2 regions of the Anaeromyxobacter sp. SG64 genome follow, and region 1 is predicted to be linked to the other one. Evidence: riboswitches for the same ligand, from Rfam matches in the RefSeq annotation. Region 1 holds a riboswitch; the other holds the start of a gene.
The links. A riboswitch is a leader RNA that binds a small molecule or an ion and turns the genes downstream of it on or off. The one in region 1 is predicted to bind cobalamin.
Positions count from the first base shown of each region.

Region 2: linked by a shared signal. The riboswitch ahead of MNZ29_RS00945 (ribonucleoside triphosphate reductase) and the one ahead of MNZ29_RS03575 (TonB-dependent siderophore receptor) in region 1 are both predicted to bind cobalamin.

Region 1 is NZ_JALCZB010000007.1:14,308-21,733, forward strand. It holds gene glpK (glycerol kinase GlpK) at 1-263, opposite strand, end outside; gene MNZ29_RS03550 (carboxylesterase) at 266-1,159, opposite strand; gene MNZ29_RS03555 (DUF3467 domain-containing protein) at 1,261-1,572, shown strand; gene MNZ29_RS03560 (ABC transporter substrate-binding protein) at 1,734-2,543, shown strand; gene MNZ29_RS03565 (hypothetical protein) at 2,694-2,954, shown strand; gene MNZ29_RS03570 (helix-hairpin-helix domain-containing protein) at 2,951-3,271, shown strand; cobalamin riboswitch at 3,384-3,562, shown strand; gene MNZ29_RS03575 (TonB-dependent siderophore receptor) at 3,642-5,609, shown strand; gene MNZ29_RS03580 (MXAN_6577-like cysteine-rich protein) at 5,606-7,171, shown strand; gene MNZ29_RS03585 (ABC transporter substrate-binding protein) at 7,159-7,426, shown strand, end outside.
Region 2 is NZ_JALCZB010000002.1:50,173-57,598, reverse strand. It holds gene MNZ29_RS00970 (sensor histidine kinase) at 1-1,520, opposite strand, end outside; gene MNZ29_RS00965 (NAD(P)-dependent oxidoreductase) at 1,679-2,383, opposite strand; gene MNZ29_RS00960 (amino acid ABC transporter ATP-binding protein) at 2,633-3,391, opposite strand; gene MNZ29_RS00955 (amino acid ABC transporter permease) at 3,400-4,035, opposite strand; gene MNZ29_RS00950 (amino acid ABC transporter substrate-binding protein) at 4,046-4,834, opposite strand; cobalamin riboswitch at 5,017-5,222, shown strand; gene MNZ29_RS00945 (ribonucleoside triphosphate reductase) at 5,349-7,426, shown strand, end outside.

The DNA of each region.
Region 1 (7,426 bases):
CAGGCCGCGGTCGTCTCGCGCTGGTTCGTGATCCCGATCGCGGCGATGTCCCGACCGGTGAGGCCCGCCTCGCGCAGCGCGCGCTGGACCGTCGCGATCGTCGAGCCCCAGATGTCGTCGAGATCGTGCTCCACCCAGCCCGGCTTCGGGAAGATCTGCCGGAACTCCTGGTTCACCCGCGCGCGGAGCCCGAGCCGCTTGTCGAGGACGAGGACGGTCGTCCCGGTCGTCCCCTGGTCGATCGCCATCACGTAGGAAGCCATGCTCACCTCGCGCGCGGGCGCCACCCCGGCCCGCGTCGCCTCGTGCCGCCGCTCCGCTCCCGCGCCCGGGCGCCGTCGTCGCCGCGCGTCCTCCGCCCCGGCTCCGGCGTGGCGCGCGCCCCCGGCACGGGGAGGCTCGTCAGGAAGCGCGCGGTCACGTCGGCGCAGAGATCGCGCTCCACGTCGATCCCGACGAGGTGCCAGCTGTCCTCGAGGACCACGAGCTCGGCCGGCCCGCTCCCGATGCGCCGCGCGATCCGCCGGGCCCCGCCGACGGTGACGGTGTGATCGCGCGCCCCGGCGACGACCAGCGCGGGCGCGGCGATGCCCGGAAGCTGGCGGTCCACGTGCGCGGCGAGCGCGGCGAGCTCCGCGACCGCGCCGAGCGGCACGCCGCCGAGGGTCGGGGCGCGGTTGCGCTCGCGCATCTCGGGATCGCGGACGTCCGAGCCCGCCTCCTTTGGGACGACGATCCGCGAGATCGGCCCGAGCCGCGCCAGCAAGGCGCCGAGGCGGCCGTGGAGCTGGAGCTCGAGCGCGGGGGCGAGGAGGACGAGGCCGTCGACGCGCTCCGGGTGATCGTGGGCGAGCGCGCAGGCGACGAGCGCGCCCATCGAGCAGCCGACCACGAACGTGCGCCGCGCGCCCTCGAGCCGGCCGAGCTCGCGGCGCGCCTTCGCGACCCACTCCGACCACGGCACGCCGAGCAGGTCCCGGGGGTCGCCGCCGTGCCCCGCCATGACCGGCGCGAGGCAGCGCATGCCGGTGTCGGCGAGGCGGCGCGCCACGACGTGCATCTCGAAGGTGGAGCCAGTGAGCCCGTGCAGGAGCAGGACGGCGTCCGGGCCGCCGCGCAGCTCGAACTCCCTCCCGTGCTCGATGCCCGTGCGTGCCAACCGAACGATCGCTTACCCCTGGACGGGCTACGTTTCAATGCTCCCGGTGCGACGGCCCCGTCCAGGCAGCGCTCCCGGCGCCGGCATGCTAACACCGCGGCATGTCCGACAAGCCCGGCGTCCCGCCGCACGCGATCCAGCTCCAGCTCGAGATCGACCCCGTCACGGCGAACGGAGTGTTCGTCAACATGGCGATGGTGAACCACACCGAGACCGAGTTCACCCTCGACCTCATCTACATCCAGCCGCAGGCGCCGAAGGCGACCGTCCGCTCGCGGATCATCACGACGCCCAAGCACATGAAGCGGCTCATGCTCGCGATCCAGGACAACGTCGCGAAGTACGAGGCGCGCTTCGGCGAGCTGGACCTCGGCGACACGCCTCACTTCCCCCACGGAGGCGCGGTGGCGTGAAGGCGGTGTGACCCCGGGCGAGCCACGTCGTCCTGAACCCCCTGCCCGCGCTCGGTGATCGTGCGTCGCCCCCTTGCTCGCCGCGTCCCATGACCGCGCCGCCGGACGCGGTGACGCCCCGGCGCTCGCCTCGCTCGGCGGTCCTCCACGGAGCCAGTTCCATGAAGATCTCCTCCCCGCTCCTCGGCACCACGTTCGAGCTGCCGGAGCGCCCCGGGCGCATCGTCTCCCTGGTCTCGTCCGCCACCGAGACGCTCTTCGCGCTCGGCGCGGGCGACGCGGTGGTGGGCGTCACGCCCTACTGCGCGCGCTACGTGCCCGGCCTCGGCGCGCCCGTGGTCGCCGACTACGTCTCCGGCGACCCCGAGGCGATCCGCGCCGTCCGCCCCGAGCTCGTCGTGGCGACCGACGGCGTGCAGCTCCCGCTGGCGCGCCGGCTCGCGGCGGCGGGGCTCCCGGTGGCGCTCCTGCCCGTGCCGCAGAGCCGGTTCGGCATCCTCGAGAACACCGTCGCGCTCGGGGCGCTCACCGGGCGGCTCGCCGCGGCGCGCTCTCTCTGCGACCGGCTCGAGCGCGCGTGCGCCGAGCTCGTCGCCTCCGCTCCCTCCCCGCGGCCACGCGCGTACGCGGAGCTGTGGTTCGGCCGCCACCTGCGGCGTCCCGGGGGGCGCGCGTTCGTGCACGACCTGCTCTGGCTCGCGGGGCTCGAGCCCGTGCACGGCGATCGGCCGGACGCGTATGCCCCGCCGGAGCTCGACGAGGTGCCGGGCCTCGCGCCGGACTGGGTGATCGTGTTCTCGGAGCCCGAGCACCCGATCGACGCGGAGGCGCTCGTGCGCGAGCGCGGCTGGGATCGGGCGGTCGCGCCACGCGTGCTCGCGTCCACCACCGAGCGCGGGCGGAACCTCATCCACGACGGCCCGTCGTTCGTCGAGACGGCGGCGTGGCTGCGCGACGCGACCGCCGCGTGAGCGCGCGGCCGCCGCGCGGCCGCCGCGGCCGGGCCTGAACCCCCGTTCCGTGGACGGTCCAAAGGATCCCGCGGGGTTGGGACCGGCACAGGCGCTGCTCTCCTGCCGCGCGCGCGCACGACCGCGCGCTCGAACGGAACGGAGAGAGAGATGAGCGACACGAACGACAAGGGCGGCGCCCGCAAGCTCGCGGTCTACGCCATCCCCGACAGCGCGAACGGCGAGCGGACCTGGTGGCCGAAGATCGGCGTCGCGTTCACGAACAGGGACGGCAGCATCGCGATCCTGCTCGACGCCTTGCCCCTCGGGACGAACAAGCTCCAGGTGCGCGAGCTGCGCGAGGACGGGCGGCCCGCGGGGAACGGAGCGCCGCGCCGCGTGGGGCTCGAGACCGTCGAGGTGCGGCCGTGAGGCGGGCCCTCCTCGCCGCGGTCGCCGCCGCGGTGCTGCTCCTCGCGGGCCCCGCGCTCGCCGCGAAGAGAGCGCTCGGCCCGGGCGAGCGGATCGACCTCAACCGCGCGAGCGTCGCCGAGCTCATGCGCCTGCCGGGCGTCGGAGAGAAGCGCGCCCAGGCGATCGTCGCTCAGCGGGCCCGCCAGCCGTTCCGCCGGCCGGAGGACGTGCTCGTCGTGAAGGGGATCGGCCCCGCGTGGCTCGCGAAGGTGAAGGCGAACGTCGCCGTGGGCTCCGCTCCGTCCGGCACCGCTGCGGTGACCGCACGGAAGTGAAGGCACCCGGATTCGCTCGGGGACCCGGCCGGCGCATGCACTCTCCGGCCGGGTGCCCCGGCGACGCCCCGCGGGGTCCTGCTTGACACCCGGCGCGGGCGGGCGCTACTCGTGGCTTCGATTCAGCGGCACGGAGGAACAGGGAAGCCGGTCGAAGTCCGGCGCGGTCCCGCCACTGTAGCCGGGTGAAGGTGCCTCGGAAGTCGCCACTGCCGCAGCCCAATCGCGGTGGGAAGGTGGAGGTACCGAGCGGAGCGTCCCTCCGCGACCCGGGAGCCAGGAGACCTCCCTCCGAGCCTGTCGCGCATGGTGCGCGGCCTCGCCGTTCGCGGCGAGCAAAGATGCATCGGGTCCGGAGGAGACCCGACACTTGGGCTCGACTTCCCGCTCATCGGGGCGCGCGTGCGCCCTCGTCGCCGCGCTGGCGCTCGGGCTCGCGCTGCGTGCGCGCGCCGACGGCACCGTCCCCGACGCGCCGCCGTCCGAGAGCGAGCCGCCGGTGCGGCTCCCCGAGGTCGAGGTCCGGGTACCACGCGCCGAGGTCGAGAAGGATCCGACCGCGTCCGCGACGGTGGTGTCCGCGAGCCGCTTCGAGGGCGAGGCGAAGGACGTGGCGCAGCTCCTCGCCACCGCCCCGGGCGTCTCGGTCACCCGCTACGGCACGCTCGGCCAGCTCGCCACCGTCTCGGTGCGGGGCGTCGCCGCGGACGGCGTGAAGGTGCTGCTCGACGGGCTCCCGCTCGGCACGGCTGGCGGCGGGGTGGATCTCTCGACCATCCCGCGCCAGTGGATCTCGCGCATCGAGGTGGTGCGCGGCGCGGCGGGCGCGCAGTTCGGCGCGGGCGCGCTCGGCGGCGCGGTGAACGTCGTGATGCGCCAGGGCGAGAAGGGCGAGCTCTCCGCCGAGGCGACCACCGGCGCCTTCGGCACCTACGCGATCTCCGCCGACACCGTCGCGGAGGTCGGGCCGTTCTCGCTCTTCGCGGCGGCCACCGGCGAGGACACCCAGGGCGACTTCACCTACGCATTCGACGACCGGCCGTCGCTGCCGGGGAGCCCCCTCGAGGAGCGGACCCGCCGGAACAACGGCGCGCGGCGCGCCGGCGCCCTCGCCAAGTTCGGCGGGGTCGCGAGCGGCTTCCGGGTCGACGGCCTCGCGCAGCTCACGGCCGGGCGGCGCGAGCTCCCCGGCTCGCCCTACCAGCCGACCCCCGCGGACTGGGAGGAGGACGGGCGGGTGCTCGCGATGCTGCGCGTCGCGCGCGCGGTTCACCCTCGCCTCACGCTCGCCGCTCGTGCGTTCGGCCGCCGCGACCTCCTAGACACGAGGCTCGCCGCGACGGGGTCGGACCCCACGCGGCAGCGCGGCGGCGCCGGCGGGCTCGAGCTCGAGGCGGGGCTCACGCACGGGCCGGGCGTCCTCACCGCCGCCGCCTCCGCGGAGGTGGAGGGCTACTCGAGCGACGCGCTCGGCGGGACGCGGAGCCGGCCTGGCTTCGCGGGCGCGCTCGCGGAGGACCTGCTCCTCGCCGGCGGCCGGCTGCGCGTCGGCCCGTCGGTGCGGGCGGAGCGGACCGGCGGATACTCGGGCGTCTCCGCCAAGCTCGGCGCGGCGCTCGAGCTCGCCCGCGGCCTCGCGCTCCGGGCGAGCGGCGGACGGACCTACCGCGTACCGAGCTTCGCGGAGCTCTACCTCGAGCAGGGGCTCCTCGCCCCGAACCGCGACCTGCGCTCGGAGAAGGGCGCCGGCGCCGACGCGGGGCTCGTCTACGACGGCGCGCTCGGGCTCCTCTCCGTCGGCGGCCACGCGACCGTCTACGACGACATCATCACCTACGAGCCGGCGAGCGTCGGCAGGTTCCGCCCGTTCAACACCGGCCGCGCCTTCGTCGCGGGCGTGGAGGCCGAGGCGGCGACCTCGCCCTGGCGGCGCGCGCTCGGGCTCGCCCTCTCCGGCGCGTACACCTTCCTCCCCACCGAGGTGCTGCGCGGCAGCGCCGACGTGCTCGGGAACGCGCTGCCCCGCCGGCCGCGCCACCGGGTCTACGCGCGCGCCGCGATCTCGCCCGGCCGGGTCGGCGCCCACCTCCAGGTGGAGCACGTGCGCGACCAGTACCTCGACCTCCGGAACCAGGCCCGGCTCCCGGACCAGACGATCCTCGGCGCAGGCGCCTCCGTGCGGATCCTTCGCCAACCGCTCGTCGCCCTCCACCTCGAGGTCGAGAACCTCGGCGACGACCGGACGCTCCTCGACGGCTACGGCAACCCCCTCCCCGGCCGGACGTGGATGGTCACGCTCCGCGGCGGGACCTTTTCTCGCAGTGAAAGGACCCCATGACCCTCCGTTCCCCCCTCGCGGTCGCGCTCGCGCTCGCGTTCGCCCTCGGCTGCAAGAAGGACCTCGTCTGCCCCTCGGGCGAGGTCGACTGCGGCGGCCGCTGCGTGTCGCTCCTCACCGACGCCTCGAACTGCGGCGCCTGCGGGGCGACCTGCGGCGCGCTCGAGGCGTGCAGCGCCGGGAGCTGCGGCTGCGCGCCGGGCATCGCCCTGTGCGGCGGGGCCTGCACCGATCTCGCCCGCGACGCGCAGCACTGCGGCGCGTGCGACACCGCCTGCGGCGCGGCCGACTTCTGCACGACGCAGGCGGACGCCACCGCCTGCACCGCGGCGTGTCCCGGCGGGTTCACGGCGTGCGGCCGGTCGTGCGTGGAGCTCGCGACGGATCGGCAGAACTGCGGCGCCTGCGGCAAGGCCTGCGGCGCGGGGGAGTCGTGCCGCGACGGCGCCTGCCGCGCCGAGGTGTTCGTCGCCTGCTACGCGACGGGGGACGTTCGGCCGGTGACGGCCGAGCTGGCCCCCGCCGGCGCCCCGCGCCTGTCGCGCGGCGGCCCCACGGCGCTCGCGATGGGCGCGGACGTGCTCTACACCGCGAACGGCTACCCCGCCGGGGTGGGCGTCGTGCCCATCGACGCGAGCCTGCCCACGAGCCTCACCGTGCTGCCCGGGAACGACCTGCAGTACGTCACGACGTACGCCGGCGCGGTGCTCGCCGCGAACTCCGGCGTCGGCACGCTCGTGGTCCTCGACGCGGCGGGCGGGGTGCTCGACGAGATCGTGCTGCCCGGCGACGCGCCGAACCCGCACGGGCTCGCCGTCGCGGGGACGACCGCGTACGTCGCGCTCTACGGCAACGGGCCCACGGGCGACCAGACCGCCCCGGTCGGCCAGCAGATCGCGAAGGTCGATCTCTCCGGGCTCGCCGAGTGCGCGAAGCCCGACGCGCCCGCCTGCGGCGCGGGCGGCGCCTGCGCCGCGGGCCGCGAGTGCCGCGACGGCCGCTGCCGGGCGCGCTGCGGCGAGGTCACGGGCACGATCGACGTCCTCGCGATCCCGGGCAGCTTCGACGCCCCCGGCTATCCCTTCCCGAACCAGGTGGCGACGGTCGGCGCCCGCGTGTTCGTGTCGCTCCCCAATTTGAAGCTTTCGGGCGTTTACTACACGGCGCCGGCCGGGAACGGGAAACTCCTCGTCGTCGACACGGCCGCGAACGACGCGACCTCGATCGTGGACCTCGGGCCTGGATGCAAGAACCCCGGCGACGTCGCGGTGCTGGGCTCGACGGTGTGGGTCGCGTGCGGCTCGTTCTCCTTCCCGACCGAGGCCCCCGGCGCGATCGTCCCGGTGGACGTCTCGGGCGCGCCGAAGGTCGGCGCCGCCGTCGACGCGAGCGCGATCATCCCGGGCAACGTGGCGTTCTGTGGCGGGCGCGGCTACGTCACCGACCAGAGCTCGGGCAAGGTGCTGCCGTTCGATCCAGCGTCCCGCGCCATCGGAACGGCCGTCGACGTCTGCCCGGTGGTCTACTTCGCCTGGGCCTCCGACATCGCATGCAGCGAGTGATCCGCGCCGCCGCCCTCGCCCTCGCCCTCGCCGCGCTCGCCCCGTCGCGCGCGGCGGCGGACGATCCCCTGCGCCCGTCCGGCAAGGGCGCCGCGGAGGGCGGCGCGATCTGGGTGGGGCCGCGTCCGAAGGCGCCGCCCCGCCGCGTCGTCGTGCTCGCCCCGAGCCTCACCGACGTCGTGGTCGCCCTCGGCCACGCGGATCGGCTCGTGGGCGTGACGCGGCTCGACGACTCTCCCGAGGTGAAGGACCTCC
Region 2 (7,426 bases), on a different contig from region 1:
CCGCCGTTGTCCTCGACCTCGATGAGCGCCGCGCCGTCCTTCCGGAAGGCGCGGATGGTGGCGCGCCCCTCGCCGAGCATGTCCGAGAGCCCGTGCTTGAAGGCGTTCTCGACGAGCGGCTGGAGGGTGAACGCGGGCATCTCGAGCGAGAGGAGCTCCGGGTCCACGTCGGTCTCGACGGCGATGCGCCCCTCGAACCGCGCCTTCTCGATCTCGAGGTACGCGCCGACGTGCTCGAGCTCCTCGCGGAGCGTCGACACGTCGCTCGAGCGCTTCAGGTTCTTGCGGAAGAAGTTCGAGAGGTGGATGAGCAGGTCCCGCGCGCGGTCGCCGTCGCGGCGCAGGATGGCGATGATGGTGTTGAGCGCGTTGAACAGGAAGTGCGGGTTCACCTGCGCCTGGGCGAGCTTCAGCTCCGACATGACGAGCAGGCTCTTCTGCTCCTGGTAGCGCGCGATGAGGAGCTGGCTCGAGAGCACGGCGCCGAGCCCCTCGCCGAGCGACTTGTTCATGTTGAGGAAGCGGCGCCCGCGCGGCTCGAAGAGCTGGACCGTCCCGACGACGCTGCCGTCCACCTGCAGCGGCGCGATCACCATCGAGCTGAGCTGGCAGCTCGGCGACACCGTGCAGTCGTAGGCCTGGCGGACGCCGTCGGCGAACACGACCGCGTTCTCCGCGATCGACTGGCGCGTGTAAGGCGAGGCGATCGGGTTGCCCGGCAGGTGGTGGTCGGAGCCCATGCCGGCCCAGCCGAGGACGCGCTCGGTGTCGGTGACCCCCACCGCGCCGACGCCCGTCTCCTCCTTGATGATCGCGGCGAGCTCGCCGGCGGTGTCGCGGCCGATCCCGCGCACGAGGAGGCGCAGCGTGCGGTCCGCGACCTTGAGGGCGCGGGCCGAGGACGTCGCCGCGACGCGGTCCTGCTCGCGCTGGCGCTCGAGGAGCACCGCCATGAAGAGCGCGGCGCCGATGGGGTTCGCGATCACCATGGGCCCGGCGATCGCCTTCACGATCGCGATGGCCTGCTCGGGCGGCGCCTGCGTCAGGTACCGCACGATCACCATGTGGAGGATCTCGCCGACGAGGGTCGTCGCGAAGGCGACCCGCGGCGTCATCAGGCGCTCGGGCCGGCGCTTCAGGGCGACGTGCACGAGGCCGCCGAGGAGGCCCTCCAGCGTGGTGGAGACGGCGCCCGGGAACGCGGCCGCGCCGGTCATCGCGGTCACGCGGTGCAGGCCGGCGGTGGCCCCCACGAGCATCCCGAGGGCGGGGCCGCCCAGCAGGCCGGCGAGCGTCGAGCCGACCGCCCGCGCGTTCACGATGGCCTGCCCGCCGACGACCGGCACGCCGAGGTAGTTCCCGAGGATCGCGATGCCGCTGAAGACGAGGTACAGGCGGATCTTGCCGCGGGGGCGGGGCCAGTCGGGCTTGAGCGGCCGGAACGCGGGGGACCGGCAGTACAGGTAGAAGATGACGAGGAAGACCGAGAGCGCCTCGATGAGCTGCAGCGCGAGCTTCATGCCGGTCTCCCGTCGGCCGCGCGTCCCTCCTCGAGGTCGGGAGGGGCGCGGCGAGCGGGCATTATGGCCCCCGCGCCGTCCTGCGCGAAAGCCCGCCGGCCGAGCTCCGAGTCGGCGGGTTCCGCGGCGCCTGCGACCGGGCGCGGCGAGCGCGGCGCCTAGAACTGCTCGCCGGCGCCCTCCCTCTCGGCTGCCTTCACCGACGCGAGCCCCACCATCCGGCGTACGTGCGCGGGGTGCTCGAGCTCGTCGAGCAGGAAGTTCGCCAGGTCGGCGCGGCTCAACGTGAGGCGGGCGCCGGGAGGCATCCGGCCGTCTCCCACGCCGTAGGCCCGCGTGAGCCCGCCGTTCGTCAGCCGCGGCGGTCGAGCGATGGTCCAGTCGAGGCCGCTCTCGCTCACGACGTGCTCCATCTCGGCGGAGTCCCTCGCCACGTTGCGCAGGAACGTCCGGCGCGCGATGGCGCTCAGGAGCCCGTCCGCCTCGAAGAGCACGGCCACGCCGACGATGAGGAGCCTTCGCACGCCGGTCGCCTCCATCGCGGCGACGGTGCTCCGCGCGCAGTCGCTCACGAGGGTGGTCGGCCCCAGCCCCGCGGGCCCGAGCGCCGACAGCACGGCGTCGTGACCGGACATCGCCGCGCGCAGCGCGTCGCGATCGCGCGGGTCGCCCGGGACCACGCTCAGGCCGTCGCGGAGGAGGGGCTCGAGCTTCTCCGGCGAACGCACGAAGGCGGTCACGAGGTGGCCGCGCCAGCGAGCCTGCTCGATGATCGCGCGACCGGTGCCACCCGTCGCGCCGAGGACGAACAGCCTCTTCTTCTTCCCCCCCAGGTCCTCTCGCTCCAAGGCTGAAGCGCTCAAGCTCGCGTCCTTCCGCTCGGCGATGCGGTCGTCCCGTGGGTCGGGCGGCGCTCCCGAGACCGGGGCGGAACTGCACGGCGCAGGCCACGTCGCGGCGCTCTCGGGGCCGCGAAAAGCCCCGCCGAAGGCTCGCGATTGCTCGCGCGGCGAATCCTCGCGGAGGGGCGGCGCGGCCGCGGCCTGAGCAGATCGCTCAGGGCGTGAGCGCCGACCTCGCGGCGGGGCGTGGAGACGTGACGAGCCGCCGACCTACGTGGGGCCGTTCTGGGAGAAGCGCCTCAGGAAGGCCCGGGTCCGCTCGTTCCTGGGATTGTCGATGAGCTCCCGGGCCGGGCCTTCCTCCACGATGACCCCGCCGTCCATCAGCATGGCGCGATCGGCCACCTCGCGGGCGAAGCCCATCTCGTGAGTGACGACCACCATCGTCATCTTCTCGGCGGCCAGGGCGCGCATGACCTTGAGGATCTCGCCCGTCAGCTCGGGGTCGAGGGCGCTCGTCGGCTCGTCGAAGAAGAGCACCTGCGGGTCGAGGGCGAGGGCGCGCGCGATGGAGACGCGCTGCTTCTGACCGCCCGAGAGCTCGCAGGGATAGGCGCCGGCCTTGCCGGTGAGGCCCATCTTCTCGAGCAGCGCGAGCGCCACCTCCCGCGCCGCGGCCTTCCCGCGCCCCAGCACGCGCACCTGCGCCTCGGTGATGTTGCGCAGCACGGAGAAGTGGGGGAACAGGTTGAAGTCCTGGAACACGAGGCCGAGCTTGAGGAGCGCGCTGCGCAGCGTGGCCTTGTCGGCGTAGACGCCGCGGTCGAGGATCCGGGTGCCGCAGATGGAGATGCTGCCGCTGCTGGCGGTCTCGAGGTGGGTGACGGCGCGGAGCAGCGTGGACTTGCCCGAGCCCGACGGCCCGATGATGGCGAGCACCTCGCCCTGGTGCACCGAGAAGGAGATGTCGGTGAGGACCCGGAGGTCGCCGAAGGACTTGGAGAGGTGGTCGACGGTGACGACGTCCATGGCCCGGCTCAGCTGTAGTACTCGAGCTTCCGCTCGGCGCGGAGGAAGAGCTCGGAGACCGCCCAGTTCATGACGAAGTAGAACACCCCCGCCACGAAGATGGGCGTGGTGGAGAACTGACGCGCGGAGGCGTTCTGCGCCACCCGGAAGAGCTCGGCCACGCCGATGGTCTGGGCGAGGGCGGTGTCCTTCACGAGCGTGATGACCTCGTTGGCGGAGGCCGGCAGGATCCGCTTCACCACCTGGGGCAGGACGATCCGGAAGAAGGTGTCGGCGCGCGTGAAGCCGAGCACCTTGGCGGCCTCGTACTGGCCCTTCGCGATCGACTGGATGCCACCACGGTAGATCTCGGCGAAGTAGGCGGCGTAGTTGATGGTGAAGGCCACGATCACGGCGGTGAACCGATCGTACGAGGCCTCGAACAGATAGTAGGGGGCGAAGTAGACGAAGAGGATCTGCAGGATGAGCGGCGTGCCGCGCATCACGAGGATGTAGAGGTTGACCGGGACGCGCAGGAGCCGGCTCGCCGACATGCGGCCGAGCGCGACCGGCAGGGCGAGGGGGAGCGCGAAGACCAGCGTCAGGAAGAAGATCTCCAGGGAGACGAGCGATCCCTGGAGCATCGCCCCCAGCAGCTTCACCATGCGCGGGTGCTCACTTCCCGACGACCGAGATGTCCGAGCCGAACCACTTCGTGGTCACCTTGGCGAGCGTGCCGTCCTTGGCCATGCTCTCGAGCGCGCCCTGCACCGCGTCCCGGAGGGCGAGATCGTTCTTGCGGAAGCCCACCCCGAACACCTCGGGGGCGAGCGTCTCCTTCAGGACGGCGTAGGCCTTGCCCGAGCGCTTGATGTTGTCGTCGGCGACGATGAGGTCCATCACCACCGCGTCCACGCCGCGGGCCTCGAGGTCCATCAGGGCGGTGAGGTTGTCCTTGAACTCCACCACCTCCTCGAGCGACGCGCGGAAGGCCTTGGCGCCCTCGAGGGCGTCGGCGGCCGAGGAGCCGGCCTGGAGGCCGACCTTCTTCCCCTTGAGGCTCGCGAGGGTGGAGTAGCCGGAGGCCTTCTTCACCACCACCACCTGGGCGTTGCGCAGGTACGGCTTCGTGAAGCTCATCGCCTTCTTGCGCTCGTCGGTGATCGTGAAGCCGTTCCAGATGCAGTCGATCTTGCCGGTGTTGAGCTCCTGCTCCTTGGCGTTCCAGTCGATGGCCTGCGGGACGAGCTTCACGCCGAGCCGCCGCGCGACCTCCTTCGCCAGGTCGATGTCGTAGCCGACGATCTGGTTGTCGTCGTTCCGGAAGCCCATCGGCGGGAACGAGTCGTCGAGGCCGAGGACGAGCGTGCCCTTCTTCTTCACCGTCTCGAGCGAGGTGTCGGCGGCGAGGGCGGTGGCGTGGAGCGCCACGAGGGCGAGCGCGGCGAGCAGGGTCTTCTTCATCGGCGGTTCCTTCGCGTGGGCCTGGGGCGTCGGCGGGCGCCCTGTTCGGGGGCAGCGGAACTTCGCACGCGAGGCGGGCGTCGGCAAGGGGCCTCGATCCCCTGGATCGACGTCTCGCGAGGGGCCCGGCGCATGAACGGCCGGGCACAACATATCCCGTTGACCGTGACCGTGAACCACCATAGGTTGGGTCTCGCGCTGGTGCTCGGGGTTCGCTCCGAGCGAATAGGGAACCCGGTGAGATTCCGGGGCTGCCCCGCAGCGGTAAGCGAGAACGACCTCCGCCACACGCACTGGCCGGTTCGGCTGGGAAGCGGCGGACAGTAGGGTCCGGGAAGCCCCGGAGCGCTCGCGAGCCCGAAGACCTGCCAGCGACCGTCGCCCGGATGCTCGGGCGGCGGCACGACCGACACGCCTCGTGGGAGGGCGGAGGGTCCTCGGCGCACTGCCCTCGTACGGGCCGTCGTGTGCTCGGGTCCTCCTCCGTGTCCCGAGGCCGCCACGAGGAGGGCCCGTGTTCGAGACCATCGAGAAGCGCGACGGACGGGTGGTCCCGTTCGACGCCGAGCGCATCCAGCGAGCCATCGCCAAGGCGGGGGCCGTCACCGGCGAGGTCGACGCGGCCGAGGCGAGGCGGCTCTGCCAGCGCGTCCTCGCCATCGCGATCGCGACGATCGAGGGCCGGCCGTCGGTGGAGCGGATCCAGGACGTCGTCGAGGAGGTGCTCCTCGCGAGCCCCTACCGGCGCACGGCGCGGGCGTACGCCGTCTACCGCGAGCAGCACCGCGCGCTGCGCGAGATCTCCGACACGGCCAGCGTGGCGCTCGTCGACGCCTACCTGGAGCGCTCCGACTGGCAGGTGGCCGAGAACGCCAACATGGCGTTCAGCCTGCAAGGCCTCAACAACTACGTCGCGAGCCACGTGAGCTCCACCTACTGGCTCGAGCGGCTCTATCCGCCCGAGGTGCGGGACGCCCATCGCTCGGGCGACCTCCACCTCCACGACCTGAACCTCCTCGCCGTCTACTGCGTCGGCTGGGATCTCGCCGACCTCCTCACCGAGGGGTTCCGCGGGGCGCCCGGGAAGGCCGAGAGCGCGCCGGCGCGCCACTTCCGCACCGCCCTCGGCCAGATCGCGAACTTCTTCTACACGCTCCAGGGCGAGGCGGCGGGCGCGCAGGCGTTCTCGAGCCTCGACACGTACCTCGCGCCGTTCATCCGGCACGACGGGCTCGGCTACGAGGAGGTGCGCCAGGCGCTCCAGGAGTTCGTCTTCAACCTCAACGTGCCGACGCGCGTCGGGTTCCAGACGCCGTTCACGAACGTCACCCTCGACCTCGAGTGCCCCGCGCTGCTCCGCGACGAGGCGATCGTCCTCGGGGGCGAGCGGCAGGCGGCCACGTACGGCGAGTTCCAGGCGGAGATGGACCTGTTCAACCGCGCCTTCCTCGACGTCATGGCCGGCGGCGACGCGAAGGGGCGCGTCTTCACGTTCCCGATCCCCACCTACAACGTCACGCCCGGCTTCGACTACGAGGACCCCCGGCTCGATCGCCTCTGGGAGGTCACCGCCCGGTACGGCCTCCCGTACTTCGCGAACTTCGTGAACTCGGAGCTCTCGCCGGAGGACGCCCGCAGCATGTGCTGCCGCCTCCGCCTCGACACGCGCGAGCTCGAGCGGCGCGGCGGCGGCCTCTTCGGCGCGAGCCCGCTCACGGGGTCCATCGGCGTGGTCACCGTGAACCTGCCGCGCCTCGGCCACCTCGCGCGCGACGAGGCCGACTTCATGGCTCGCCTGGACCGGGTCATGGACCTCGCCCGCGACAGCCTGGTCCTCAAGCGGAAGATCCTGGAGCGTTACACCGAGCAGGGCCTCTATCCGTACGTCCGCCACTACCTGCGCCACATCCGCGCCCGGAGCGGCTCGTACTGGCGCAACCACTTCTCCACCATCGGCCTCGTCGGGCTCGCGGAGGCCGCCGACAACCTGCTCGACACGACGCTCGCGAGCGGGCCCGGTCGCGCCTTCGGGCTCCGCGTGCTCGACCACATGCGCGCTCGGCTCGAGCAGTACCAGGCGGAGACGGGCAGCCGGTTCAACCTGGAGGCGACGCCGGCCGAGGCGACGAGCTACCGGCTGGCCAGGTTCGACAAGGCGCGCCACCCGGGCATCCGCTGCGCGAACGAGGACGCGGCCGTCCGGGGCGCCGCGCCGTACTACACGAACTCCTCCCAGCTCCCGGTGGACGCGAGCGACGACGTCTTCGCGGTGCTCGATCACCAGGACGATTTCCAGGCGCGGTACACGGGCGGGACCGTCCAGCACGTCTTCGTCGGCGAGGCCATCGACGACCCCTCGACCGTGAAGCGGTTCGTGCGAACCGTGTGCGAGCGCTACCGGCTCCCGTACTTCACCGTCACGCCGACGTTCTCCGTGTGCGGCGAGCACGGGTACCTCGCCGGTGAGCGCCCGACCTGCCCGCGGTGCGGCGCCGCCGCCGAGGTCTACTCGCGGATCGTCGGGTACCTCCGCCCCCTGCAGCAGTGGAACGCGGGCAAGCAGGCCGAGTTCGAGCGGCGCCTGTCGCTCCG